Regions from separate parts of the Propioniciclava soli genome, predicted to be linked through region 1. Evidence: predicted binding sites of a transcription regulator. Region 1 holds the regulator's gene; the other holds the start of a gene.

What was found. Region 1 encodes LexA, which represses DNA repair genes until DNA is damaged. Its sites were predicted from a motif close to TCGAACANNTGTTCGA; they were not measured.
Positions count from the first base shown of each region.
Region 2: a site for LexA is predicted at 11,438-11,453, ahead of PCC79_RS03265 (HNH endonuclease signature motif containing protein). Genes of this name have one in related genera too.

Region 1 covers NZ_CP115965.1:1,603,323-1,617,612, forward strand. The annotation lists gene recA (recombinase RecA) at 60-1,133, shown strand; gene PCC79_RS07350 (regulatory protein RecX) at 1,238-1,699, shown strand; gene PCC79_RS07355 (hypothetical protein) at 1,780-2,025, opposite strand; gene miaB (tRNA (N6-isopentenyl adenosine(37)-C2)-methylthiotransferase MiaB) at 2,120-3,613, shown strand; gene PCC79_RS07365 (antitoxin) at 3,762-3,974, opposite strand; gene miaA (tRNA (adenosine(37)-N6)-dimethylallyltransferase MiaA) at 4,103-5,116, shown strand; gene dapF (diaminopimelate epimerase) at 5,142-5,990, shown strand; gene hflX (GTPase HflX) at 5,987-7,402, shown strand; gene PCC79_RS07385 (lactonase family protein) at 7,466-8,494, shown strand; gene PCC79_RS07390 (ATP-dependent DNA helicase) at 8,573-10,669, shown strand; gene lexA (transcriptional repressor LexA) at 10,712-11,524, opposite strand; gene PCC79_RS07400 (hypothetical protein) at 12,017-12,229, shown strand; gene nrdR (transcriptional regulator NrdR) at 12,423-12,923, shown strand; gene PCC79_RS07410 (vitamin B12-dependent ribonucleotide reductase) at 12,980-14,290, shown strand, end outside.
Region 2 covers NZ_CP115965.1:729,672-743,961, reverse strand. The annotation lists gene PCC79_RS03330 (PhzF family phenazine biosynthesis protein) at 1-340, shown strand, start outside; gene PCC79_RS03325 (NAD(P)H-dependent flavin oxidoreductase) at 401-1,420, shown strand; tRNA gene PCC79_RS03320 (tRNA-Leu) at 1,473-1,545, opposite strand; gene PCC79_RS03315 (Ppx/GppA phosphatase family protein) at 1,591-2,511, opposite strand; gene PCC79_RS03310 (DUF501 domain-containing protein) at 2,508-3,011, opposite strand; gene PCC79_RS03305 (FtsB family cell division protein) at 3,072-3,719, opposite strand; gene eno (phosphopyruvate hydratase) at 3,874-5,154, opposite strand; gene PCC79_RS03295 (MazG family protein) at 5,224-5,805, opposite strand; gene PCC79_RS03290 (hypothetical protein) at 5,850-6,398, opposite strand; gene PCC79_RS03285 (DUF202 domain-containing protein) at 6,433-6,777, opposite strand; gene PCC79_RS03280 (YidH family protein) at 6,779-7,216, opposite strand; gene mfd (transcription-repair coupling factor) at 7,237-10,722, opposite strand; gene PCC79_RS03270 (hypothetical protein) at 10,777-11,295, opposite strand; gene PCC79_RS03265 (HNH endonuclease signature motif containing protein) at 11,464-12,918, shown strand; gene pth (aminoacyl-tRNA hydrolase) at 13,009-13,608, opposite strand; gene PCC79_RS03255 (50S ribosomal protein L25/general stress protein Ctc) at 13,612-14,290, opposite strand, start outside.

The DNA.
Region 1 (14,290 bases):
TGAAGCGGGAGAGACCTCTCCCACCCGAGGGCCCACCCGGTGGGCGGGAAAGGTGAACGATGGCGGTAGCAGATCGCGAGAAGGCGCTCGAGGCGGCCCTCGCACAGATTGAGAAGGCCCACGGCAAGGGGTCGGTCATGCGGCTGGGCGAGGAGACCCGCCAGCCGATCGAGGTGATCCCCACCGGGTCGATCACACTGGACGTGGCGCTCGGCATCGGCGGGTTGCCCCGCGGCCGGGTGGTCGAGATCTACGGCCCGGAGTCCTCGGGCAAGACGACGGTGGCGCTGCACGCCATCGCCAACGCCCAGGCGGCAGGCGGCATCTGCGCGTTCATCGACGCCGAGCACGCGCTGGATCCGGAGTACGCGGCGAAGCTCGGGGTTGACACCGACGCGCTGCTGGTGAGCCAGCCGGACAACGGTGAGCAGGCGCTGGAGATCGCGGACATGCTCGTGCGCTCGGGGGCGTTGACCCTCATCGTCATCGACTCGGTGGCCGCGTTGACGCCGCGCGCCGAGATCGAGGGCGAGATGGGCGACAGCCACGTCGGCCTGCAGGCCCGTCTGATGAGCCAGGCGCTCCGCAAGATGACCGGTGCGCTCTCCGGGGCCGGCACCACGGCGATCTTCATCAACCAGCTGCGCGAGAAGATCGGCGTCATGTTCGGGTCGCCCGAGACGACGACCGGTGGTCGCGCCCTCAAGTTCTACTCCTCGGTCCGGCTCGACGTCCGCCGCATCGAGACCCTCAAGGACGGCACCGACATGGTCGGCAACCGCACGCGAGTGAAGGTCGTCAAGAACAAGGTGGCGCCGCCCTTCAAGCAGGCCGAGTTCGACATCCTGTACGGGCAGGGCATCAGCCGCGAGGGCAGCCTCATCGATCTGGGCGTCGACGAGGGCATCATCCGCAAGGCGGGTGCCTGGTTCACCTACGAGGGCGACCAGCTCGGGCAGGGCAAGGAGAACGCCCGCAACCACCTGAAGCGCAACCCCGACATGGCGAACGAGATCGAGCTCCGCATCAAGACGAAGCTCGGCGTGGGCGTCAAGCGCGAGGACGCCGCGGGTGACGCCGGTGCGGAGGCTGCTGAGGACATCGATCCGGTGACCGGCGAGGTCAGGTTCTGAGCGGGGGCAGGGGAGGGGGCGCGGGCGGCCGTCGCGGGCGTCGGCGCTCCTCCGAAGAACCGACCGACCTGGTCGGTGACCAGCCTGAGGCCGATCAGGAAGCCGTGGCCCGGGAGATCGGGCTGCGGCTGCTCGAGCTGCGCGCCCGATCCCGTGCCGAGCTGGCCACGGCCATGGCCCGCAAAGGTGTGCCCGCCGAGGTCGCCGCGCGCGTGCTGGACCGTTTCGAGGAGGTCGGGCTGGTGGACGACGCGCAGTTCGCCAGCTTGTGGGTGGAGGGGCAACAGCGCCGCATGAAGTCGGCGCGCGCCCTGCGCCAGGAATTGCGCACCAAGGGGGTCGACGCCGAGACCATCGACACCGCGCTGTCCGACACCCCGGACGACGCGGACTACGCGGCGGCGCGGGCCCTGGCCGAGAAGAAGGTCCGCTCCATGGCCAACCTCGAACCCCACGTCCGGTACCGCCGGTTGGCGGGGGCATTGGCCCGGCGCGGTTTCGGCCCCGGCTTGGCCCACCGCGTGGTGGGCGAGGTCACCGAGGGCCTGGACGAGCCGGAGCCCTGAGCGGGGCCGGCCGCCGAGCGGACGGAGCCGGGCCGCGCTGCCTGCCGAACCGTCCAGCCCGAGCCACTCGCGCGGTCGACTCAGGGTTTGGTGACCTTGTCGACGATGTCGCTGTCGGACTGATCCGTCGTGTCTTGGCCGTCCTCGTCGCCGACGGGCTCGCGACGCTCGCCGACGTCACCGGCTTCCGGGCCGTCGGGCTGCTCGTCGGCCACGTCCTGACGGGTGGTCGGATCGTCGATGTGTGCGGGGTGACGCAGCGAGGGATTGTCGGCGGCCTGCTCTTGGGAGGGCTTGGCGCGCGGGTCGATCTGGTCGTTGCTCATGGAAACCTCCTTCGCGGCCCGCCACCGGGAGGCGGGGCATGGGCCTCCCACCCTAATGACCCGCGTCGGCCACGGGGTAGAATCTGCCCTCGTCATGACGAACCAAGCCCTGCCGCGCACCTACGAGGTCATCACCTACGGCTGCCAGATGAACGTCCACGACTCCGAGCGGATCTCCGGTCTCCTCGAGGGAGCGGGCTACACCCGCGCGCCCGAGGCGTCCCGCGGTGACATCGTCGTGTTCAACACCTGCGCGGTGCGCGAGAATGCCGACAACCGCCTCTACGGCAACCTCGGCCACCTGCGCCCGGAGAAGCTGAAGAACCCGGCGATGCAGATCGCGGTGGGTGGCTGCATGGCGCAGAAGGACCGCGACACGGTGGTCAACCGCGCGCCGTGGGTGGACGTCGTGTTCGGCACGCACAACATCGGCTCGCTGCCGGTGCTGCTGGAGCGGGCGCGCGTGGAGCAGGCGGCGCAGGTCGAGATCGAGGAGTCGCTGACGCGCTTCCCCTCGACGCTGCCCACCCGGCGCGACTCGCCGTACGCAGCGTGGGTGAGCATCTCCGTGGGCTGCAACAACACCTGCACCTTCTGCATCGTCCCGCAGCTGCGCGGCAAGGAGGCCGATCGGCGTCCCGGTGACATCCTCGCCGAGATCCGGGCCCTCGTCGCCGAGGGCGTCCAGGAGATCACCCTGCTCGGCCAGAACGTGAACAGCTACGGCGTCGAGTTTGGCGACCGGCTGGCCTTCGGCAAGCTGTTGCGGGCCTGCGGCGAGATCGAAGGCCTCGAGCGCGTCCGCTTCACCTCGCCGCACCCGGCGGCGTTCACCGACGACGTCATCGCCGCGATGGCCGAGACGCCCAACGTGATGCCGAGCCTGCACATGCCCCTGCAGTCCGGCTCCGACGCCGTGCTCCGCGCCATGCGCCGCTCCTACCGCAGCGAGCGCTTCCTGGGCATCATCGACCGCGTTCGCGCCGCCATCCCCGAAGCCGCCATCACCACCGACATCATCGTGGGGTTCCCCGGGGAGACGGACGCCGACTTCGAGGCCACGATGGACGTGGTGCGCGCGAGCCGATTCTCGGCGGCGTTCACGTTCCAGTACTCCATCCGCCCCGGGACGCCGGCCGCCACGATGGCCGACCAGGTGCCCAAGCCGGTCGTCCAGGAGCGGTATGAGCGCCTGGTCGAACTCGTGGGAAACCTGGCGTGGGAGGAGAACAAGACCTTCCTGGGTCGCACGGTCGAGGTGCTCTTCGCCGACGGCGAGGGCCGCAAGGACGCCGAGACGCACCGCGTGTCAGGGCGGGCCCGCGACAACCGGTTGGTCCACGTGGCGGTCGACCCAGACGCACCCGCCCCGCGTCCGGGCGATCTGGCCGACGTCGAGATCACCCACGCCGCCCCCCACCACCTCAACGCCGACGGCGCGGTGACCAACCTGCGGCGGACCGCGGGTGGCTACGCGTGGGAGCGCTGGCGTGGCGCGCCACCCGCAGCCCCCTCGATCGGGTTGGGGATGCCGCTGCGCCGCCCCGAGCCGATGGCCCCGGCCACCGGCGGCTGCTCCCGAAACTGACGACCCCGACCCGGACCGCGACCCCGGTGCTCATCGGCCGGCCGGGTCAGGACGCACTCAGGGCCGCACCCGAATCGGGTGCGGCCCTGAGCGAGATAGCTTGCGTCCAGGACGGATCAACGAACGTCAGGCGTCCGCCACCGCTGTGTCACGCGCGCTCCTGCGGAGCGTTCGCGTTCTGGTCGGTCGTCCCCTCCGGGGCGCCGACCCAGTCCTTGGCGAAGTCCTGGGCCTGGTCGACCTGCTCGGCGTAGCGGGACCCGGTCTTGCGGTCCACGGCGTCGCCCGCCTTGTCGATCCCGGCCTCCACCTGCGCCTCGTGGGCGTCGGCGGTGTTCTTGATGTCGTCGAAGATGCCCATGAGACCTCCTCTCTCCCGTCCAGTGCCGGCCCTGTTGTCACCCGGCAGGCCCCACCGTACGCCGCCGATGCGGACGAGGGAACCCCCCGCCCGTGAGCCGGACGCCCCGGATGGGCCAAGATGGACCGGTGCCCCACCACCCCGCGCCCGAGGAGACTCTGCCGGTCATCGCCCTGAACGGGCCCACGGCGAGCGGCAAGTCCACCCTCGCCGTCGACGTCGCCCTCCACCTGGCCGCCCACGGCCAGCCGGCCGAGATCGTCAACGCCGATTCGATGCTCGTCTATCGGGGCATGGACATCGGCACGGCCAAGCCGACGCAGGCCGAGCGGCGCGGCGTCCGCCACCATCTCGTCGACGTTCTCGACGTCACCGAGGTCGCCACCGTGGCCGACTTCCAGGATCGCGCCCGCACGGCCATCGCGGACTGTCGCCGGCGCGGGGTCGTGCCCGTGCTGGTCGGTGGGTCGGCGCTCTACCAGCGGGCCATCCTGGACGTGTTCGAGTTCCCGGGCACCGACGCCGCGGTGCGCGCCCGTTGGGAGGCGCGCCTGGCGGACGAGGGGCCCGAGGCGCTGCACGCCGAGTTGGCCCGGCGCAGCCCGGCGGCCGGCGCGGAGATCCTGCCGGGCAACGGTCGCCGCCTCGTCCGGGCGCTGGAGGTGATCGACCTCACCGGCAGCCATGCCGCCACCTTGCCCGCGTGGACGTACGCGATCCCCGGGGTGCGCGCGTGGGGGCTCGAACTGCCGCGCGACGTCATGGATGCCCGCATCGCCGAGCGTGTCGACGCGATGTGGGAGGCGGGATTCGTCGACGAGGTGCGCCGGCTCGAGGCGGCCGGGTTGCGGCGGGGCCGGACGGCAGCGGTCGCCATCGGCTACGCCCAGGTGTTGCGCTTCCTCGCCGGGGAGATCACGCAGGACGAGGCGCGGGCCGACACCGTCCGCCGCACCAAGCGGTTCGCCCGCCGCCAACTCGGCTGGTTCCGGCGCGACGACCGCATCGCCTGGCTGGCGGCCGGGGATCCCGGTGCCGCCGCCACCATCGCCCACGACGCCTTGGGCCCCGACGCCTTGACCACCGACGCCCCGCAACAGCGCTGCGGGGGCGGGGAACAGGCCCACGGCCAGCGGCGTTGATCTGCTCGTGTGGGAGAATGACGCGGTGGTGAGCTTTGCGAAGGGGCACGGGACGAAGAACGACTTCGTCCTCCTCGTCGACCCCGACGACGAGCTCTTGCTCACCGACGCCGCCGTGCGCTTCCTGTGTGACCGGCGCGGCGGCATCGGCGGTGACGGCGTCCTGCGGGCTGTGCGCGCTCGCCATGTTCCGGAGTGGAGCGGCGACCCCGACCTGTGGTTCATGGACTACCGCAACGCCGATGGCTCGATCGCCGAGATGTGCGGCAACGGCGTCCGCGTGTTCGCGCGGCACCTCGTGGCCGAGGGGTTGGTGCCGGCCGGCACCACCACCGTCGGCATCGGCACCCGGGCGGGCCTGCGCGAAGCGGAGGTGCTGCCCGACGGCCGCATCCGCGTCGCGATGGGACGCCCCCGCCTGGCCGCCGCGGAGGTCGAGGTGAGCCTCGCCGCGGGCGTTCCCGAACAGCGCTGGCGGGCGCGCGCGGTCGACGTCGGCAACCCGCACGCGGTCGTCTGGCTGGAGGGCGACGACCTCGACGGGCTCGACCTGACGCGTCCGCCGGTCTGGACGCCGCGTGAGGCCTTCCCCGACGGCGTCAACATCGAGTTCGTCGCCCCGGTCGGGGACCATCACGTTCGCATGCGCGTGTTCGAGCGCGGCGTGGGTGAGACCGCCTCGTGCGGCACGGGCACGGTCGCCGTGGCCGCAGCGCTGGCTGACCGTGGCGAGAACCAGAGTGAAAGCACCTGGCGGGTGGACGTGCCGGGCGGCTCCGTGGAGGTCACCCTCCGCGACGGGGACGCCTGGCTGACCGGACCCGCCGAGATCGTGGCCCGCGGCGACGTCGCGTGGCCCCAGGAGGAAGCATGACGCACGAGCCGTATGGCGCCGATCCCGAATCCGTCGACTACGACGGTGACCAGCTCGATCTCGCCGAGCGCATCTCGCTGCGGCGCGTGGCGGGCATGTCGACGCAGTTGGCCGACATCACCGAGGTCGAGTACCGCGAGCTGCAGCTGGAGCGCGTCGTCCTCGTCGGGGTGTGGACGTCCGGCACGCAGGCCGACAGCGACAACGCGATGGCCGAGCTCAAGCTGCTCGCCGAGACGGCCGGTTCCGACGTGCTCGAGGGGCTGGTCCAGCGGCGCACCAGCCCGGACCCGGCCACCTACATCGGCCGCGGCAAGGTCGACGAGGTGCGCGAGGTGGTGATCGCGACCGGCGCCGACACCGTCATCTGTGACGGGGAGCTGGAGCCCGCCCAGCTGCGCAACCTGGAGGACCGGATCGGCGTCAAGGTCATCGACCGGACGGCGCTGATCCTGGACATCTTCGCGACACACGCCAAGTCCATCGAGGGCAAGGCCCAGGTCGAGCTGGCCCAGTTGCAGTACCTGCGGCAACGGCTGCGCGGCTGGGGCGGCAACCTCTCCCGCCAGGCCGGCGGCCGGGCGGCGGCCGGCGCGGGCATCGGCGGCCGCGGCCCCGGTGAGACCAAGATCGAGACCGACCGCCGGCGCATCGGCAGCCGCATCGCCCAGCTCCGCAAGCGGTTGCGTGACATGGACGCCGTGCGCGACACCAAGCGCGCCGAGCGCAAGCGCAACCAGGTGCCCTCCGTCGCCATCGTCGGCTACACCAACGCCGGCAAGTCGTCGCTGCTGAACCGGCTCACGGGCGCCGGCGTCCTGGTGGAAAATGCCCTGTTCGCGACGCTCGACCCGACCACCCGGCGCAGCGAGACCGCCGACGGGCGCGTCTTCACCCTGACCGACACGGTCGGCTTCGTCCGGCACCTGCCCCACGATCTGGTCGAGGCGTTCCGCTCCACGCTGGAGGAATCGGCGGACGCCGACCTGCTCGTCCACGTGGTCGACGCCTCCGATCCCGACCCGGCCGGGCAGATCAGCGCCGTCCGATCGGTGTTGAACGAGATCGGCGCGGGCAACCTCGCCGAGCAGATCGTGTTCAACAAGATCGACCTGGCCGACCCGGACGCACTCGTGCCGCTGCGCACCCTGGCCCCGGACGCGCTGTTCGTCTCGGCGCGCACGGGCGCGGGGGTCGAGGAGCTGCGCGCCCGCGTCGAGGAGCGACTCCCGCGTCCGCCGGTCGAGGTGCGCGCCATGATCCCGTACGCCCGTCACGACCTGGTGGATCGGATCCACAAGGCGGGGGAGATCCTCACCACCGAGCACACCGGCGACGGCACCCGGGTCATCGCTCGGGTGAACGCCGATCTGGCCGGCGAGTTGGCGGAGTTCAGCGAACGTTCAGCCTGAACGCGTCCGCTCGGGCGTCCGCGGCGCCTGCGTGGGCGGGCGGCGTCCGCCTACGATGGACCCATGACTGACGCACTGTTGGCCCTTGTCGGCAACGCCAAGGCGGGCACGATCTCCGTGGTCGCCGTGGACGATGACCACCTGCGGGTGGTCGGCACGAGCGAGGTGGGTGCCGGGTGCAGCACCTTCGCCGTGGACGCCGCCCGCAACCGCGTGTACACCGCCGTCAAGGAGCCCTCGCCGGGCATCGTGACGCTGGAGCTGGACCGGCTCACCGGCACGCTGAGCGAGCTGTCGCGCACCGAGGTGCCGGATGCGTTGGCGTACCTCACCCTGGCGCGGGGCGGTGAACTGCTGCTCGGTGCGTCCTACGGCGGGGGCTGGGGGGCGACGTGGCCGGTCACCGACGGGGTGGTCGGGGAGCGTTCCAAGCCGGTGCAGCACCGCAACGTCCACTGCGTCGTGACGGACGCCGCGGGGCAGCACGCCTACTTCGTGGCGCTCGGGGACGATCTCGTGGCCCAGTGCGCGATCTCTCGCGACGGGGCACTCTCGCCGCTCGAGCCGCCGACCGTCGGCCTCGACGCCGATGCCGGGCCGCGCCACCTCATCTTGTCCTTCGACGAGACGTCGGCCTACCTGATGACCGAGTTCACCGGCGAGGCCATCCGGTTCGACCGCGACACCGAGACCGGCACGCTGACCCGGGCCGAGTCGGTGCGCGCCCACGCCACTGACCGGGGGCTGTCCGACAGCGAGCTGGGGGCGGACCCGAAGGAGGGCCACCTCGTCTGGGGCGCCGATCTGCACCTGGCGCGTGAGGAGGCGTACCTCGTCTGCTCGGAGCGCACCGAGAGCACGCTGGCGGCGGTGAGGCTGGACGCCGACGGTCACCTCGGTGAGGTCGTCGCGCTGGCCGAGACCCAGACGCAGCCCCGCGGGTTCAACGTCACCCCGGACGGTGCCCAGCTGCTCGTCGCGGGTGAGGCGTCGGGCCGGGTCAGCCTGGTCGGCATCAGCCTGGACGGCCGGCTCACCGAGCTGGACCAGGTGGCCACCGGCGAGGGCCCCAACTGGGTGCGGTTCGTCTGAGCCGCTCCACCGACGCGCTGTCCACAGGCGCGGCGCCCCGAACTGGGGCGGCGCGCCGTCGTCCGTTACGGTGATCGGATGAGCACCCCGCAGCCGACGGCCACCACCATCTTGGCTGCGGCCGTCGACCGCATCGGTGGGACGCCGCGCGACGGCCAGGTGCGGATGGCGCAGGCCGTCGAGCAGGCCATGGAGCGCGAGGAGCACCTGCTCGTGCAGGCCGGCACGGGCACCGGCAAGTCGCTCGGCTACCTGGCGCCGGCGCTCGCTCGGCTGCACTCCCACCCCCGCGAGCGCATCGTCATCGCCACCGCCACGCTGGCGCTGCAGGCGCAGCTGGCCCACACCGACATTCCGGCCGCGGTGGCGGCGGCCGCCACGGTGACGGGACGATCGGTGTCGCACGCGATCCTCAAGGGCCGCACCAACTACGCCTGCCTCCATCGGGTGATCGACGGTGCGGGAGCCGACCAGGGGAGTCTTCTCGCCGGGGCCGATGTCGCGGAGAGTCTGCGCAGCGGTGCGCGGGCGGACGCCGCCACCGTGGTGGGCGCGGAGGTCGTGGCGCTGCGCGAGTGGGCGAAGGAGCAGCTCGACACCGAGGCGTCCGGCGACCGTGACGACGCCCCGACGCACACCGCCGCAGCCTGGGCGCAGGTCTCCGTGCCGGTGCGCGAGTGCCTCGGCGCCACCGCGTGCCCGTTCGGGGACGTGTGCTTCGTGGAGAAGTCGCGGGAGACCGCGCGGGCAAGCCAGCTGGTCGTGACCAACCACGCCCTGCTCGCCATCGACGCCATGCACGGCCACACTGCGTTGCCCGATCACGACCGGTTGATCATCGACGAGGCGCACGAGCTGGTCAGCCGCGTCACGGGCGCGGCGTCCGCCGAGCTGGGCCCCGCCCAGGTGGAGCGGGTCGCGCGTCGCTGCCTCGGGGCGGTCGACGACGACCTGGGTGTGCAGTTCCTCGAGCTGGCCGACGAGCTCACCGGTGTGCTGACGACGATCGAGCCGGATCGCATCACCGACCCCGAGGCGCCGGTGTTCGGCGTCCTGGCGCGTCTGCGGGAGGTGACGCGTGAGGTCGCAGGGGTGTTGGCCAAGTCCGACGACGCCACCGACAAGCAGGCCGGCGCGGCGGCCAAGGAGATCCTCGATGTGGCCGAGCGCATGGCAGTGCTCGGTGACGGGGACGTGTTGTGGTTGAGCGACCGGGAGCGTGGGGGGCGCTGGCTCGTCATCGCGCCGCTGGACGTCGCGCTGCTCATGCGCGACAAGGTGTTCGCGCAGACGCCGACCGTGCTGACCTCGGCCACGCTCAAGCTCGGCGGTGAGTTCGAGGGCGTGGCCCGCACCGTGGGCCTGTGGCGCAGCGAGCGGCTCGCCGACGGGGCGACCGCGGTGGGCGCGCCGCGCAAGCGGCACGACGAGGTCGGCCAGGAGTCGGGGGCAGCGGACGCCGGGGGAGCCGGGAGCGGCGCTCCCGCGTCGGCCCAGGCATGGCGCGGCCTGGATGTGGGATCGCCGTTCGACTACACCCGACAGGGCATCGTGTACGTGGCGGCACACCTGCCCGCACCCTCGCGGGACGGAATCGGCCCCGAGGCCCTGGCCGAGATCTCCGAGCTGGTGTGGGCGGCCGGCGGACGCACGCTCGGCCTGTTCGCCTCGCAACGCAACGCCGAGGCGGCGGCGCGCCACTGCCGCGCCGAACTGCCATCGTTCACCACCTTGTGCCAGGGCGACGCGCAGCTCCCGGAGCTGGTGCGCCGCTTCGTCGCCGAGCCCACCACGAGCCTGTTCGGCACGCTCAGCCTGTGGCAGGGCGTCGACGTGCCGGGGGACACGTGCCAGCTCGTCATCATCGACAAGATTCCCTTCCCGCGGCCCGACGAGCCGCTGATGCGCGCGCGCCAGCAGGCGGCCCAGCAGGCCGGGGGCAAGGGGTTCATGACGGTCGCGGCCCACCACGCGGCCCTGTTGCTGGCCCAGGGCAGCGGACGCCTCATCCGCCGGGTCAGCGACCGGGGCGTCGTGGCGGTGCTCGACCCGCGTCTGCGCACGGCCCGCTATGGCTCGTTCCTGCGGGCGTCGATGCCCGACTTCTGGCAGACCACGGACCGGGAGACCGCGATCGCTGGCCTGCGTCGGCTGGCCAGCGAGGCGGCGGGCTGAGCCCCCGGGCGACACCACGTCCGCCCGGGGGGTGACGCCGAGTCAGACGCGCCGCAGCACCGCGGTGACCTTGCCCAGGATGGTGGCCTGGTTGCCGTCGATGGGGGAGTAGGCGTCGTTGTGGGGCAACAGCCACACCTGCCCCGGCGTCCGCTTGAAGGTCTTGACCGTCGCCTCGCCGTCGATGAGCGCCGCGACGATCTCGCCATTGTTCGCGTCCGGCTGTTGGCGGACCACGACGTAGTCGCCGTCGCAGATGGCCGCGTCGATCATCGAGTCGCCCTTGACCTGGAGCAGGAACAGCCGCCCCTCACCCACCAGGTCGCGGGGGAGGGGAAGCACCTCCTCGACGTGTTCCTCGGCGAGGATCGGCCCACCCGCCGCGATGCGGCCCACCAGGGGAACCTGCACCGAGGCGCTCACGTGGACATCGGCGTCCGGCACGACCTCGTCCGCCTCCTCCTCGTGCGCGACGGCCCCGGTGGCCTCACCGGGCAGCCGCACCATGAGGGCGCGCGGACGCTTGGGATCCCGAAGCAGGAAGCCCTTCTTCTCCAGCACCTTGAGCTGGTGGGTCACGCTGCTGGGCGAGGCCAGACCGACCGCGTCGCCCATCTCACGGATGGTGGGGGGGAAGCCCCGCGCCTCGACCATCTCGCGGATGTGGTGCAGGATCATGCGCTGCCGGATCGTCAGCCCGTCCTCCCCGGCAGGGCCGTCGGGCAGGGGGCGAATCTTGCTGAGCTTCTCGAGATCGGCGTCGCTGGGCCGGCCGCGGTGGGACTGCTTGGGAATCTGCTTGCGGGGCCGCCCGCGGCGCGACGGGTTCGGGTTCGGTGTCGTGGTGGTCGCCATGGAGGTCACGCTAGCGCTCCGCACGGGGGGCATTCAAACATCTGTTCGACGTGTCGCGCGACTCGGTTCGAAAACTGTCGGAGGCGGCTGATGGACTCGTCCCCAGGTGAGCAGCACGCTCGAACAGATGTGCGATGGGTGCTTGCAATCGCTCGCCCGTTCGGTTCATACTGATCGAACAGATGTTCGACCGGTGCACCAGGAGAGGAAGCCACCATGAGTGCAGTTCTGATGGATCGCCCGGCGGTCCGGTCTGCCACCCCGCGTGACCCGATGGCGGCGGAACCCGCCCGCACCGCGCCGGCCCGCGCCCCTCGCCAGCTTGGCACGCGGGGGCCGGCGTCACGCTCGGACGCGACGGGCCCGGACCGGGCGCGGCCTGACGCAGGGCGGGTCGCCGCGGCGCGTGGCGCCGTGCGGGGTGTGGGAGCCGATCGACGCGGGCGCGCCTGGACGGCGTCCGGCGCGAGGGCGTGTGCGGAGGTGCGGTCGGTGACGTCGGTTGCGCGGCCGGCCGCTGCCCCGTCGGCGTCCGGCCGGCTGTACTGGACGCCCCGGGGTGTGGCGGTGATGGTGATGCTGGTTGCCGTCGTGGTGGGGGTCATGGCCACGACGTTGGTCGGGGCCTTCCTCGCCGTGAGCAATGAGCCGGTGGCCGAAACGGCCCTGACGGCGGCGTTCGTGGCTCCTCAGCCGGGGCGTTGACCGACGTCGGCGCGCCGCACCGGCGCGACGCGCCGACGAGCTTGCATCGTGCCCACCTCTGCTCCTAACCTCTACATGTAGTAGTTACATCGGTGTCGTTCATCCACAGATTGTGGTCGTGGCGCACAGGGTGTCCACGGGAGATCCACACCTTCGTCCACAGGGCGAGGCTGTCGCGGGAGGAGGGAGAGCCGTGCACTGTCCGTACTGCCGATTCACCGATTCCCGCGTCCTCGACTCGCGCGTGGCGGAGGACGGCACCTCAATCCGGCGGCGGCGGGAGTGCCGGTCGTGCCAGCGGCGTTTCACCACCCTTGAGCAGATGCAGCTCGTCGTCGTGAAGCGCTCCGGCGTGGTTGAGCCCTTCTCGCGCGAGAAGGTCGTCAGCGGCGTGCGGAAGGCCTGCAAGGGCCGTCCGGTGTCGGAGGGCGAGCTGGCTCGCCTCGGCCAGCAGGTCGAGGAGGCGCTGCGCGCCGCGGGCCAGGCGGAGATCCCGGCGGACGAGGTCGGGGTGGCCATTCTGGGCCCCCTGCGAGAACTCGACGCGGTGGCGTACCTGAGGTTCGCGTCCGTGTACCGCCACTACCAGTCCGTGGAGGACTTCGAGGCGGAGATCGACCGTCTCCGGGGGGAGCTGTCGTCCGTGGGTGCGTCGTCGGACGTGCCCGAACCCACTGAGCAGCAGCTGTTCTGAAACCACCCACCGGCGCCCCGCGGGCGCCGAACAACCCAGGAGGAGAAGGGTATTCCATGACCGAGACGAAGCAGGCACCCCGCAAGGGCGCGACGAAGGGCGGCGCCGGCCTGACCATCGAGCGCGTGTTCACCACCGAGGGCGCCCACCCCTATGACGAGGTGACCTGGGAGTCGCGCGACGTCGTCCAGACGAACTGGAAGACCGGCGAAACGGTCTTCGAGCAGCGCGACGTGGAGTTCCCGGACTTCTGGAGTCTCAACGCCTCCACCATCGTCACCACCAAGTACTTCCGCGGCGCCGTGGGGACGCCCCAGCGCGAGCGCAGCCTGCGCCAGCTGATCGACCGGGTCGTCGGCAAATACCGCACCGCGGGCGAGGAGAACGGATACTTCGCGACGCCCGAGGATGCCGAGATCTTCGACCACGAGCTGACCTGGATGCTCCTCCACCAGGTGTTCAGCTTCAACAGCCCGGTCTGGTTCAACGTCGGCACGCAGAGCCCCCAGCAGGTCAGCGCATGCTTCATCCTCAGCGTCGATGACTCGATGGACTCGATCCTCAACTGGTACAAGGAGGAGGGCTTCATCTTCAAGGGCGGCTCCGGTGCCGGCCTGAACCTGTCCCGCATCCGCTCGAGCAAGGAGCTGCTGTCCTCCGGTGGCACCGCGTCCGGGCCGGTCTCCTTCATGCGGGGGGCGGACGCCTCGGCCGGCACGATCAAGTCGGGCGGCGCCACCCGCCGCGCGGCGAAGATGGTCGTGCTCGACGTCGATCACCCCGACATCGAGGAGTTCGTCGAGACGAAGGCGCGTGAGGAGGACAAGATCCGCGCGCTGCGCGACGCCGGCTTCGACATGGATCTCGGCGGCAAGGACATCGTCAGCGTCCAATACCAGAACGCCAACAACTCGGTGCGCGTCAACGACACGTTCATGAAGGCTGTCGAGGAGGGCACCGAGTTCGGGCTGCGCGGTCGGATGACGGGGGAGGTGATCGAGGAGGTGGACGCCCGCGTCCTGTTCCGCAAGATCGCCGAGGCCGCGTGGCAGTGCGCCGACCCCGGCATCCAGTACGACGACACGATCAACGCGTGGCACACCAACCCCGAGACGGGCCGCATCACGGCGTCCAACCCGTGCTCGGAGTACATGAGCCTCGACAACAGCTCCTGCAACCTGGCCAGCCTCAACCTGCTGAAGTTCCTGCGCGACGACGACACCTTCGAGGTGGAGACGTTCGTGAAGGCCTGCGAGCTCATCATCACGGCCATGGACATCTCGATCTGCTTCGCCGACTTCCCGACCGAGGCGATCACGCAGACGACGCGTGACTACCGCCAGCTCGGCATCGGCTACGCCAACCTG
Region 2 (14,290 bases), 870 kb from region 1:
AACCGCGCAGGAGGTGCTCGACCTCGACCCCGATCTGTCGCTCATCCCGGATGCGATGGTCGGCGCGATCGGCGCCCACCCGGAGGGCTCCGCGCACGCCTTCGAGATGCGCACCTTCGCCCCGGGCGTCGGGGTGGCCGAGGATCCGGTGTGCGGGTCGATGAACGCCTCGGTGGGCCAGTGGCTCGTCGGCACCGGCGAGGTCCGCGGCCCCTACCGCGTCACCCAGGGCGCCCGGCTCGGCCGGGCCGGGGACATCACGATCACCCCGGACGCCGACGGTGACGTCTGGGTCGGCGGCGCGACCACGACGCTGTTCCGCGGGACCGCCCTCCTCTGACGACGGCGACCCCACGCCCGCGACCACCCATCCGCCACCGACCCGGAAGAGAAGGACCCCATGACCCCGCCGCTCCTGGACTCACGGCTGCCGATCGTCGCCGCGCCGATGGCCGGCGGCCCCTCCACCGTCGCGCTCGCCCACGCCGTCGCCTCCGCCGGGGCCTTCGGGTTTCTCGCGGGCGGATACAAGTCGCCCGAGGCCCTGGCTGCGGAGATCGACCAGCTCCGCCCGCTGGGCGCCGGGTTCGGCGTCAACCTGTTCGTCCCCGCCGACGATCCGGTGGACGAGGCCGCCTTCGCCACCTACGCCGACGAGCTGGGGGCCGAGGCGGAGGCGTACGGCCTGGAGCTCGACCCGACGCCGTTCGCCGATGACGACCGGTGGGGCGAGAAGCTTGCGCTGCTGCTCGCCGAGCCGGTCCCGGTCGTGTCGCTGACGTTCGGCCTCCCCGATCCGGCCGACATCGCGGCGCTGCAGCGGGTGGGGACCCGGGTGCTGGCGAGTGTCACCACCCCGGGGGAGGCGCGGCTGGCCCGGGACGCCGGCGTGGACGGCCTCGTGGTGCAGGGGCCGGCCGCGGGTGGGCACTGCGCCACCTTCGACCCCACCCGCGTCCCCCCGCCGCAGCCCACCGCGGCCCTCGTCACTCAGGTGCTCGCCCACGGGGATCTTCCGGTGGTCGCCGCCGGCGGCGTCGACGGGCCGGACGCCGTCCGCGCGTTGCTGGACGCCGGCGCGGAGGCCGTCGCCGTCGGAACCCTGCTGCTGCGCACCGACGAGGCGGGGACCTCGGCGACGCACAAGCGGGCACTGGGCGATCCTGCCTTCACCGAGACGGTGCTCACCCGGGCGTTCACGGGTCGGCCGGCCCGGGCGCTGCGCAACGGGTTCACCGACCGGCACCCCGAGGGGCCGGGTGGCTACCCGGCCGTCCACCACCTCACCCGGGCACTGCGCCGGGCCGCGGCCGACGCCGGCGACGCCGACCGGCTGCACCTGTGGGCAGGGACGGGGTGGCGCAACGCCCCCACCGGCCCGGCCGCCGACGTCATTCGCCATCTCAGCGGCGGGGTCTGACCCTGTCACCCCGCACCCGGGCCTGAGCCTGGGCCTGGGCCTGGGCCTGGGGTGCCCCCGGCGGGATTCGAACCCGCACTCGGGCGGGTTTAAGCCGCCTGCCTCTGCCCTTGGGCTACGGGGGCCTGCGCGCCCAGTCTGTCACTGACGCACCGCGACTGCGGGCGCCCTCAGCCGCGCAGGAGGCCCAGGACGAGGCCGTCGAGGATGTCGGCCTCGCTCACGGTGAGGTGGACGCCGACGCGCTGCCCGACGCGCGAGCAGATCAACGCCCCGGCACAGATCACGTCGGCGCGGCCGGGCTGCATCGTCGGGAGCCCGAGCACGTCGGCGACCGGGGTGGTGAGCAGACGTCCGGCCAGCCCGTCGAGGTCGGCACGCGACACGACCGAGCCGTGGACGCGCGCGCGGTCGTAGGCGGGCAGCTCCTGGGCCAGGGCGGACAACGACGTGGCCGTGCCACCGACCCCGAACCAGGTGCGCGCTGCCGCGAAGTCGATGCCGCTGGCGTCCAGCAGGTCGTCGCAGTAGTCGATGGCCTCGGTGATCTCGTCACCGCTCGGCGGGTCACCGGGCAGGAAGCGCTCCCGGAGGCGCACCGACCCCATGTCCAGCGACGTGGCGGCGGCGATGCCCTCGGCGCCGCCCAGGACGAGTTCGGTGGAACCGCCGCCGATGTCCATGACGAGGGCGGGCGCGTCGGCGTCCGGCAGGGCCGTCAACGCGCCGGTGAACGACAACGACGCCTCCTCCTCACCCGAGATGACCTCCGGCGTCACGCCGAGGCGCTCGGCCACCCCGTCGAAGAAGGCGTCGCGGTTGCCTGCGTCCCGCGCGGCGGAGGTGGCCACGAACCGGAGCCGCTCGACGCCCAATCCGCGCAGCTGGGCCGCGTAGTCGTCACAGGCGGCGAAGGTGCGGGCGAGGGCGTCCGGGTGGAACTCCCCGGTGGCGTCCACGCCCTGGCCCAGACGGGTCAGCCGCAGGTCGCGGGCGAGCTCGGTGAACCCGCCGTCGGACGCCTGCGCCGCGAGCAGCCGGACGGAGTTCGTGCCGCAGTCGATGGCTGCGACACGGTCGGGGGTGGTCATGCAGGATCCTCCAAACAGGGGTTGGTCCAGAACGCGCCGAGGGCGTCCAGCGCCTCGTCGCCGAGCGGATTCACGCCGCGGCCGGCGGCCAGCGCATGGCCCACCAACACGTGCAGGCACTTCACCCGCGTCGGCATGCCGCCGGCGCTGGTGCCGGCGATCTCCGGCACGTCACCGAGCGCGGCCCGATCGGCCAGGTAGGCCTCGTGGGCGCGGGCGTGGCCCTCCGCCAGGGAGGCGTCCTCGGCGAGCCGGGCCGTCATCTGTGCCATCACCCCTTGTGCCTCCAGGGTGGAGCAGCCGGCGACCGCGCGCGGGCAGGTGAGGTAGTACGTGGTGGGGAACGGCGTGCCGTCGCTCAGCCGGGGCTCCGTGGCCACCACGCCGGGCTTGCCGCAGGGGCAGCGCCACGCGATGCCGGCGATGCCGCGCGGGGCGCGTCCGAGCTGGGCCGCCAGGACGGCGACATCGTCGGCGGAGGCAGGCTCGTAGGGTGGCACCGCATCAGCGTAGCCGCTGGCCGCCCAGCCCGGCCTCGGGGGACGGCCCGCGCAGCCCGGTCAGCGCGACGGCTCGGCCGCAGGGGCCTCGACGAGCGTGGGCTCGGCAGCGTCGGCCGCGGCGATGGAGCCGGCCAGATGGTCCCACCACCGCGCCTCCAGCCCGTGCGACGTGCCACCTTCCACGCCCTGGATCTCGACGCCGCCGGTCAGCACCTCCCCGTCGGTGTCGATCACGCGGTAGCCCACCTCGCCGGGCATGACCCACCCGAGCCGCTCGCGGGCCTGGGCGACGACGTGGGCCGGATCCTCCCAGCGCCCCAACCGCGCGGTCAGGTCGTCGACGGCAGCCTCGCGCTGAACGATCTGCTCCCGGGCGATCGCCAGCTGGCTCGACTGGACGAGGTAGACGCGCAGCGAGCCGGCGAACGACAGGCCCAGCACGACGAGGACGGCGAACAGCACCAGCGCGCGCCGCGTCACGTGCCATTGCCCCTTCGGACGCACCGCGCGGCCGAACCGCCGGGTGGCGGCCAGCGCGGTGGCGGCCCGGCCTGCGCGGGGCGTCCCGGTGGTGGCGGGCGGCGTCGGGGAACTGGCCTGCGGCGCGGCGGTGGCGCCGAACAGGCGGCGTCCGGGGGCACCGGGTCGCTTCGATCCGCGGCCGGGGCCCGCCGGCCGACGGGCCGGTCGTGCGTCGCGCGCCATGGATCCCCCCTCTCACCGGTTGCGCCCTCCAGCGTAGGCGGACGCCGGCGTCCGGTGAGGGCGCGACACTCGCCCAGACGCCGGACGTGGAGCCGGACGCACGAAACGGCCGGCCCCCACAGGGACCGGCCGCCTCGGTGGTTGATCTGCCGGATCAGCCCTTGAAGCGCGGGAACGCGGACCTGCCGGCGTACACCGCGGCATCCTCGAGGGTCTCCTCGATGCGGATGAGCTGGTTGTACTTCGCGACGCGCTCGGAGCGGGCCGGGGCACCGGTCTTGATCTGGCCGCAGTTGGTGGCGACGGCCAGGTCGGCGATCGTGACGTCCTCGGTCTCACCGGAGCGGTGCGACATCATGCAGCGGTAGCCGCTGCGGTGGGCAAGCTCGACGGCGTCCAGCGTCTCGGTGAGCGAGCCGATCTGGTTGACCTTGACGAGCAGCGCGTTGGCGGTGGCGGTGTCGATGCCGCGCTGCAGGCGCTCGGGGTTGGTGACGAACAGGTCGTCGCCCACGATCTGGATCTTCTCGCCCAGCTCCTGGGTGAACTTCTTCCAGCCGTCCCAGTCCTCCTCGTCCAGCGGATCCTCGATGGAGACCAGCGGGTACTTGGCGATCCATTCCGCGTAGATGGCGATCATCTCGTCGGAGCTCTTCTTGGCGCCCTCGAAGTTGTACGAGCCGTTGTCGTGGAACTCCGACGCGGCGACGTCGAGCGCCAGCGCGATGTCGGTGCCCGGCTTGAGGCCGGCCGCCTTGATCGCCTCGACGATCAGGTCGAGGGCCTCGGCGTTGCTGTCGAGGTTCGGCGCGAAGCCACCCTCGTCGCCCAGGCCGGTGGCCAGGCCGCGGTCGTGCAGCACCTTCTTGAGCGCGTGGTACACCGAGGCGCCCATCTGGACGGCCTCGACGAAGCTCGGCGCGCCGATGGGGGCGATCATGAACTCCTGCACGTCGACGTTGGAGTCGGCGTGGGAGCCACCGTTGAGGATGTTCATCATCGGGACGGGCAGCACGTGCGCGTTCGGGCCACCGAGGTAGCGGAACAGCGGCAGGTTGGCCGACTCGGCCGCGGCGTGCGCCACGGCGAGCGACACGCCGAGGATGGCGTTGGCGCCCAGCTTGGCCTTGTTCGGGGTGCCGTCCAGCTCCAGCATGGCGGCGTCGATCTCGCGCTGGTCGGTGGCGTCGAAGCCGATGACCTCTTCGGCGATGGATTCGTTGACGTTCTCGACGGCCTTCAGGACGCCCTTGCCGCCGTAGCGCGACTTGTCACCGTCGCGCAGCTCGACGGCCTCGAAGGCGCCGGTGGAGGCGCCGGACGGAACGGCCGCACGACCCTGGGAGTCGTCGTCGAGGAGAACCTCCACCTCGACGGTGGGGTTGCCGCGGGAGTCCAGGATCTCGCGGGCGTTGACGATCTCGATGCTTGCCACAGTTTCTCACTTTCAACGTGTGCAGGACGCGTCCAGCCTACCGGTGATTGCGGCGTCCGGTTGGCCGAATCAGGCGGACGCCTCAGCTGCCCGGATGCTCTGCTCGAGCTCCCGGACGGCCGCCCGCACCGCCTGGTCGGCGTCCACCCCGGACGCCTGGGCGCGGGCCACCAGCGTCAGCACGGCCTGGCCGACCTCGTCGGCATCCACGGGCTCGGCGGGCAACTCGACCTCGACGCGGTGGTGGCGGGCCCTGGCCACGACCTTGCCCGCCCGGGCCAGGGGGTCCAGGGGCCCCGGGATGCCGTCCAGGGCCGAGGTCCGGCCCTTCTCGGCGCGCTTGCGCTCCTCCCAGGAGCCCATCAAATCCTCCGGCGCGGCCGCATCGGCGAACACGTAGGGGTGGCGCCGCACCAGCTTGTCGGCGATGCCGTCGGCCACGTCGTCGATGGCGAACCGGCCCTCCTCGGCCGCGATCTCCGCGTGGAACACCACCTGGAGCAGCAGGTCACCCAACTCCTCACGCAACAGCGCGTCGTCGCCCGCCTCGACGGCCTCCACGACCTCGGCGGTTTCCTCCACCAGGTGCGTCACCAGCGAACGGTGCGTCTGTTCGGCGTCCCACCCGCACCGCTCCCGCAGCGTGTGCATCACCGCCACGAGGCGGGCGAAGGCGTCCGACACGGCCGAACCGGTCAGCCCGGAACCTGCGCCGAGGGTGCCACCCGCGCCAGGCTGGCGTCGGCGAGGGTGAAACGCGTGCCGTCCCAGGTGCCGTAGCGGGGGTTGATCTCGATGTCCATGTCGCCCAGTTCGGCGAGGAACTCCTCCCGCCCCACCTTGTCCATCACCACGAAGGCGCGGGCGACGCTGTGCACCCAGTCCCGCCCCTCCTCGGTCTGCGCGGCGGCGGCGTAGCGCGGGCTCTGGCTCAGCACGGCGCTGAGCTCGGCGTCCGTGACGTCCACCTCGTTGCGATCAGCGATGATCGCGGACGCCTCGCCGACCGTCAGGTCGAACACGGCCTGCCGGGAGGCCACCGCCGCGTCCCGTTGCAGGATCGCCGCCACCACCGGGGTCGCCTCGCGCACCGCCACATCGGGGATGCGCACCCCCTCGACGACGGCGGCATTGGCCGCGGACGGGGCGCAGCCGGTCAGCGTGAGCGCGGCGAACGCGCCGGCGGCGACGAGGCCGTGCGTGAGGCGGGTGGAGCCGCGGCGGGCGCGGGCGAGGGGCGACATGGCGATCCTCCTGGGTTGGTTGTCGCTGGCGATCCTACCGGGCGGCCCACACCAACGCGGCCAGCACCCCGAGGGCGAGCAGCGCCGTTCCCCCACCCACCGCGAGCACCGAGGTCGGCGCCGTCGGCATGCCCGCGTGCACCAGCCCGCGCACGGCCTTGGCATGGCGCAGCGACTGGTCCCGCAGCACGATCACGATGATGACCACCACGCCCACCACCGCCGGCGCCACCGGCACGTGCGCGAGCGCGAGCAGCCGCACCATCAACACCCCCACCACCAGCAACGACAGCGTGGTCCGCGTCCACGCCAGCGTCGTGCGTTCGGGCTGGAGCCCCGGGTCGTCGTGCCGCGGCGCGGCGGTGGCGCGGCCCGTCACGTCAGGCCCCGGCGCCCAGCACGAGGCCGAGCAGCACGAAGGACGTCAGCGTCAACCCCACGGCCAGCAACAGCGCCAAGGACGGGGCCGGCAGCGGACGCCCCCGCCGCATCGCCGTCTCGACGCGGTGCCAGCGGTACGTGGCGGACAGCGACGCGACCAGCGCCGTGCCCACGAGCACCAGCGCGGCGAGGTGCCGGATGAGGTGCGGGAACACGTCCGCGGCGAACGCCTCCAACGCCACCCCCGCGCCCAGCAGGGCCAGCGACGTCCGCATCCAGGCGAGGAACGTGCGCTCGTTCGCCAGGGTGAAGCGGGGGTCGGGCTCCGCGCCGTCGGGGAACAGCCGGCGCGTGAGCCAGCCGCGTCCGGTGGTCTCGGGCGATGGCTCCGAAGCCGGCTGGGGCGCGTCCTCGTCGCTGTGCGTGGAGTCGGTCACACCCGCGACCCTAGCGCTGCCTACGCGCGGCTGGCCGCGACCTCGGGGGCGAGCAGCGCCGTGACGGCCTCGGTGGCCCAGGCGATCAGGTCGGCATCGACCAGCGGCTGACCGGCCACGGGCGCCGTCCGCGGACGCGGCAGGAACAGCTGCTCGGTCTGCCGGTTGACGCGCGAGCCCGGGTAGAGCCGCTGCCGACGCATGTCCCGGCTCTCCGGCAGCGTGACCGGGGAGAACCGCACCATCGTGCCGGCGCTCAGCACCTCGCTCAGCCCCGCCGCCCGGCACAGCAGCCGGAACCGCGCGACGGCCAGCAGGTTCTCGACGGGTTTGGGGAGGGGGCCGTACCGGTCGAGCAGTTCCTCACGGACGGCGTCCAGCTCGGCCTCCGAGCGCACCGCGGCGAGGCGCTTGTACATCTCGAGGCGCAACCGCTCCGACTCGACGTACTCACCCGGCAGGTGGGCCTCGACGGGCAGCTCGATCTTCATCTCGGGCTCGGGTTCGACGTCCTCGCCGCGGTACTCGGCGACCGCCTCCCCCACCAGGCGCAGGTACAGGTCGAAGCCGACGTCGGCGATGTGGCCCGACTGCTCCTCCCCCAGCAGGTTGCCGGCACCGCGGATCTCGAGGTCACGCAGGGCGATCGCCATGCCCGCCCCCAGGTCGGTGTGGGCGGCCATCGTGGCCAGCCGGTCGTGGGCCGTCTCGGTGAGCGGCTTCTCCGGCGGGTAGAGGAAGTAGGCGTACCCCCGCTCCCGGCCGCGGCCGACGCGTCCGCGCAGCTGGTGCAACTGCGAGAGGCCGAGCAGGTCGGCGCGCTCGATGAGCAGGGTGTTGGCCGTCGAGATGTCCAGGCCTGCCTCCACGATCGTGGTGCAGACCAGGACGTCGGCCTCGCGCTCCCAGAAGTTGACCATCACCTGCTCGAGGGCGTTCTCGTTCATCTGGCCGTGGGCCACCGCCACGCGCGCCTCGGGCACCAGCTCGCGGATGCGGGCGGCCGTCTTCTCGATGGTCTGCACGCGGTTGTGGATGTAGAACACCTGCCCCTCGCGGGCCAGCTCGCGCCGGATCGCCGCGCGCACCTGCCCCTCCTCCCACGGGCCGGCGAAGGTCAGCACCGGGTGACGCTCCTCCGGCGGCGTGGCGATGACGCTCATCTCCCGGATGCCCGTGACCGCCATCTCCAGGGTGCGGGGAATGGGGGTGGCCGACATCGACAGCACGTCGACGTTGAGGCGCATCTTCTTCAGCGCCTCCTTGTGGTCGACGCCGAAGCGCTGCTCCTCGTCGACGATCACCAGGCCGAGATCCTTGAACACGACCTGGTCGGACAGCAGCCGGTGCGTGCCCACGACGACGTCGACCGAGCCGTCGGCCAGGCCGTCCACCACCTTCTTGGACTCCGCGGCGGTCTGGAACCGGCTCAGGGCGCCGAGGGTGACGGGGAAGCCGGCGTACCGGTCGGCGAAGGTGGCGTGGTGCTGCTGCACCAGCAGGGTCGTGGGCACGAGGATCGCGACCTGCTTGCCGTCCATCACGGCCTTGAACGCGGCGCGGACGGCGATCTCGGTCTTGCCGTAGCCGACGTCGCCGCACACCAGGCGGTCCATGGGCACGACGCGCTCCATGTCGCCCTTCACCTCGGTGATGGCCGCCATCTGGTCGGGCGTCTCGACGTAGGAGAACGTGTCCTCCAGCTCGCGCTGCCACGGGCTGTCGGGGCCGAACGCGTAGCCCTCGGACGCCTGCCGCGCGGCGTACAGCTTGATGAGTTCCGCAGCGATCTGCCGGACGGCCTTGCGGGCGCGGCTCTTGCGCTTGTTCCAGTCCGCCCCGCCCATGCGGTCGAGCGTCGGGGCCTCGCCACCGACGTAGCGGGTGATCTGGTCGAGGGCGTCCATGGGCACGAACAGCCGGTCGGCCGGCTGGCCCCGCTTGCTGGCGGCGTACTCGATGACCAGGTACTCCCGCGTGGCCCCGCCGATCGTGCGCTGCACCATCTCGACGTAGCGCCCCACCCCGTGGGCGTCGTGGACGACGTGGTCGCCCGCCGTGAGCTCGAGCGGGTCGATCGTGTTCTTGCGCCGCGCCGGCATCTGCCGGGCGGCCTTCTCCACGCCCTTCTGCCCCGACAGGTCGGCGCTCGTCACCACCCACAGGTTCAGCGCCTCGAGGGTGAAGCCGCGGCCGAGTTCGGCCTCGATCACCTCCACCTTCCCCGCGAGGTCGTGCTCAGCGAGGATGTCGTTCATCCGGGACGCGCGCCCCGGGGTGTCCGCCACCAGCACCACCCGCTGCCCGGACGCCGCCGCCGCGGCGATGGCGTCCACCGCCGCCTCCACGTCACCGCGGAACGGCTCGTTGACCGTGCCGGGGACGCGGCTGCTGTCCGGGTCGTCGGCGAACGCCGACAGGGTCCACCAGCCCAGGCCGCCAGCCAGGGCGTCCGACCGGACGTCGCCGAGCTGTCGGTAGGCCGAGGCCCCGAGGTCGATGGGCGCCTTGCCGCCGGCCGCGGCCGCCGACCAGCTCGCCGCGAGGAATTCCTGCGACGTCTCGTGCAGTTCTGCCGCGCGGGTGCGCACCTTCTCGGGGTCGCTGACCAGCACGAGGGTGGCGGGGTCGACCACATCGACGAGCAGCTCCATGCGGTCGACGAGCGCGGGGGCCAGTGCCTCCATGCCGTCGACGGCGTGCCCCTCGCTGATGCGCTCGAACAGCTCGCGCAACTGCTGCGGAATGGCGAGGTTGGCGGCATGCTCGCCCGCGCGGGCGCGGACGGCGTCGTCCAGCAGCAGCTCGCGGCACGGCGAGGCGACGACCTCGCGGCGCTGCTCGTCGTCACTGCGCTGGTCGGCCACGGCGAACGGGTGGATCTCCTCGACGGTGTCGCCGAAGAAGTCGACCCGCAGCGGGTGCTCCTCGGTGGGGGGAAACACGTCGACGATGCCGCCACGCACGGCGAACTCGCCCCGGCGTTCGACGAGGTCGACGCGCACATAGGCGGCGTCCACGAGGGCCTGCGCGACGGCGTCCACGTCGTGGTCCTCACCCACGGCCAGGCGAACCGGACGCAGTTTGCCCAGCCCCGCGACCTGGGGCTGCAGCACCGCCCGGACGGGCGCGACGGTCACGCGCGGCGGCGGCAGCTCCGACGTGCCAGCGAACCGGCGCAGGACGGCCAGGCGCCGGCCCACGGTGTCGGAGCGCGGCGAGAGGCGCTCGTGGGGCAGCGTCTCCCAGGCGGGGAAGTAGGCGACGTCGTCTGGCCCGAGCAACGAACGGAGCGCATCCGTGGCCGCCTCAGCCTCGCGGTACGTCGACGTGACCACCAGCAGCGGACGCCGCGCGTCCCGCGCCAACGCCGCCGCCACCAGGGGGCGCACCGGTTCCGGACACGTCACGTCGCCCGTCGGCTCGGCCCCCGCGCGCGCGACGTCCACCAGGTCAGCCAGGGTGGGTTCGGACGCGACGAGCTCGATCAGCTCGGAAAGATCCACCGCAACAGTGTAGGGCGCCACACCGAAGCCTTGACCTGCCCAGGAGGGCCGGGCTCAGCGCCGCTGCGCCTCCTTTCCCGAAGTGAGGCGACCGTGATCGTCGCGCACCCAGGCGATGCCGTGCGCATCCGTGAAGCTGAGACGGATCACCCGCCACGTCTCGTGTTTCGTCACCGGCCGAATGGCACCTTTGACATCTGCAGCGGCCTGGGGGAACGTCCAGTGGTAGACATGCTCCTCCAGCGCGACGTAGTTTCCCGGCGGTAGCACGAAGAGGGTGAGCGGGAACTGCTCGCTCCCCCGTCGATCCCTCGCGACAACCTGGACGTTGTACACCGGGGAATCGGACGCGTTGCTGACCAACAACCCGTCTCGGCGGTCATCCTCAGCGTTCGTCACGACGCACCACGCGTTCACAGCGCTCGCTTGCTCCCGCTCGGCCCGCCGGGCCGCGGCAGCATCCCTGCCACTCTCGATGCGGTAGAGCCGACCGGCTGTTCGACCGGCCCAGGTCGCTGCGAGAAGCGCGAGGATCGCGGTGACAGCGGTGATCCAGTCAGTGATGGAAGGCATGCGGCGCTCCTGTCGCGGGGGGGTGACGCGGGGGTGGCGTCAGAGTAACTGTGTGCTCCGGCCAGGGGAAGGCCCTTCTCACCCCAGCGCTGGGCGTCTGGCCGACACCGCGTGAGGGAGGTCGACAGCTCCCTTCCATTTTTCGATTACTTGTTCTATACTGGAGCCATGACGACCATCGCGGCGACACGGGGGGTGCGGCCCGTGACCGACCTGCCCGAACCTGAGTGGTGGGGCATGGTGGATGCGTCGGCGCCCGCGGTCCTGGAGTCGGACTGGTTCGGGGCCGTCGCCGATCTCTTCGCGCGCTCCGACCAGGAGACGCTGGCGACCACGGACGACCGACAGCCGGGCCGGGTCACAGGCCTGGCGGGGGCAGCCGAGCCGGCGCCGTGGTCGCTGCCCGACGAGGTCCTCCTGGCCGAGCTGTCCGCGGTCGGCGCCGCCGCGTCGGCGCTGCGCGGCCGGTGGCTGGGGCTGGTCGCCGAGGCGGAGCGGCGCCAGCTCACCCTTCGTACCCACAGCGTGCCCACGGCGTCCTGGCTCGCCGCGGGAACGACGCACTCAGCGCGGCAGGCCCGCGCGGACGTCCGCCTGGCCGGCCTGCTGGACGACCACGCACCTGTCGGAGACGCCCTGCGCGCGGGGCGCATCTCCACGGAGCAGGCCGCCGCCATCGCCACCGGCCTGGAGCACCTGCCTGACCGGCTCGATCGAAGCCAGGTGGAGGCCGTCGCCGAGCACCTGGTGCAGTTGGCGGATGAATTCAACCCGCCCGCGTTGCGCAGGCTGGTCCACCACGCCGTGGCGGTCGTGGCACCCGAGGTCGTGGCGGAGCACGATCGCGCCAGTCTCGAGCGGGCAGAACGATCCCAGCACAGGAACCGTCATGTGGGGTGGAAGACCGACCCCGAGGACGGGGGGCTCCGCTTCTGGGGCAAGCTCGACGCGGTCAACGGCGAGCTGTTCAAGCAGCATCTCGCGGCGCTGGCCAGCGGGCAGCGCTGCGCGGACGCCGCCATGGGTGTCGAGACCACCCCCGGCCAAGCGCTGGCCGACAGCCTCATGCTCTGCTTGACCCATCACGCCGGTTGCGCCGGCGGCCCCGTGAAGGGTGGGGACCACACGCGCGTGGTGGTCACCCTCGACCACGACGCCCTGCGCGCTGCCCTCGGGGCTGCGTCCCTGGTGGAATCGGACGAGCTGGTCACAGCGGCGCAGGTGCGTCACCTCGCCTGCAGTGCCGGTCTCCTCCCGCTGGTGCTGGATGGGGAGTCGCTCCCGCTGGACCTGGGGCGTTCCCAGCGGCTGTTCACGCCGGCGCAGCGGGTGGTGTTGGCCGTGCGGGACCGGGGTTGTTCGTTCCCGGGGTGCGACCGGCCGCCCTCGGACTGTGAGGCACACCACGGCCTCGATCCCTGGTGGCGATCCGGCAGAACCGATGTGGCCGACGGCGTCCTGGTGTGCCCGCACCACCACCACTTGGTGGAGCCCAACCCCAACCTCCCCGACGAGCGCAACTGGCTCATCGACTTCGACGGGCGCGGTCACCCCGTGTTCCACAGCCCGGTTCGTTCAAACGGCAAGCGCGTCGTGCAGCAGCACCATCGGTACCGGACCTGAGACGTCTCGGTCATGGCCATCGAACAGAGCGACAGCTGCCGGGTCAGTGATGCCCCTCAGCGCTGCCGTCGACCGGCCCCGCGGGCCGGTTCAGGAGTTGAAGCGATTCTGCGCGTCGGCGAGCCCGGAGAGCATCAGGGTCTCCACGGCGTCCGCGACGCGGGACGTCTCGACCTCATAGTCCTCGCGGAGCGAGGTGGGGATCGGCGCGAGCACGTAGGCCGCGGGGTCCTGACGACCGGGGGGCCGTCCGATGCCGTAGCGGACGCGCGGGTAGTCACCGGTGCCGAGGTGGGCGCGGAGCGACTTCAGTCCGTTGTGCCCGTTGTCCCCGCCACCGGACTTCAGGCGGAGCTGCCCGAAGTCGAGGTCGAGCTCGTCATGGACGGCGATGACATGATCCGGAGCAATCTTGAAGAACGCGCAAACCTTCGCCACGGCGATCCCGGAGTCATTCATGAAGGTGCGCGGCTTGAGCAGCACGACCCGCTGGGCGTCCGCGCCGACACCCCCCAGCCCGGAGGCGGCGAGGCGTGTCTCGGCCACCTCCCCGCGCATGCCGCGCGGGGAGGTGAAGGACGAGCGCGCCCGCGCGGCCAGCTCGTCGACCACCATGAAGCCGACGTTGTGCCGCGTGAACGCGTAGGTCGGGCCCGGGTTCCCGAGCCCGACCACGAGCCAGGTGGACAATGCTTACTCCGCGTCGCCCTCGGCGGCCTCGGCGTCGGCCTCGTTCTGCTCGGCCTCTTCCTCGGTGGACGCCGTGGCGGCGGCCTCCTCCTGCGCGGCGACCTTCTCCTCGTCGGTGGCGTCCGCCACGGCGGCGTCCAGCTCGGCGGCGACCTGGTCCGCGGTGGGCGCCGCTGCGATCGAGAGGATGAGGTCGTCGGCCTCGCCGTGGAACACGGCGCCCTGCGGCAGCTCGAGCTGACCCGCGGAGAGGCTGTCGCCGATCTCAAATGCGGAGACGTCGATCGCGATCTCGGACGGGATGTTCGTGGCCTCGACCTCGAGCGAAATGCTCTGCTGGTCGAGCACGAGGATGCGGTCCTCCTTGTCAGCACCGGTGACGACGATCGGGATGTCGACGGTCACCTTCTCACCGCGGCGCACGACGACGAGGTCGACGTGCTCGATGAAGCCGCGAATCGGGTCGCGCTGCACCTGCTTGGGCAGGGCCAGCTGGTCCGCGGCGCCGTCGATGCTGATGGACAGCAGCGCGTTGGCGGTGCGCAGAGCGAGCAGGGTCTCGTGACCCGGCAGCGTGATGTGGACCGGATCGGTGCCGTGCCCGTAGATGACGGCAGGCACCTTGGCGGCGCGGCGAATGCGGCGCGCGGCACCCTTGCCGAACTCGTTGCGCGCCTCGGCG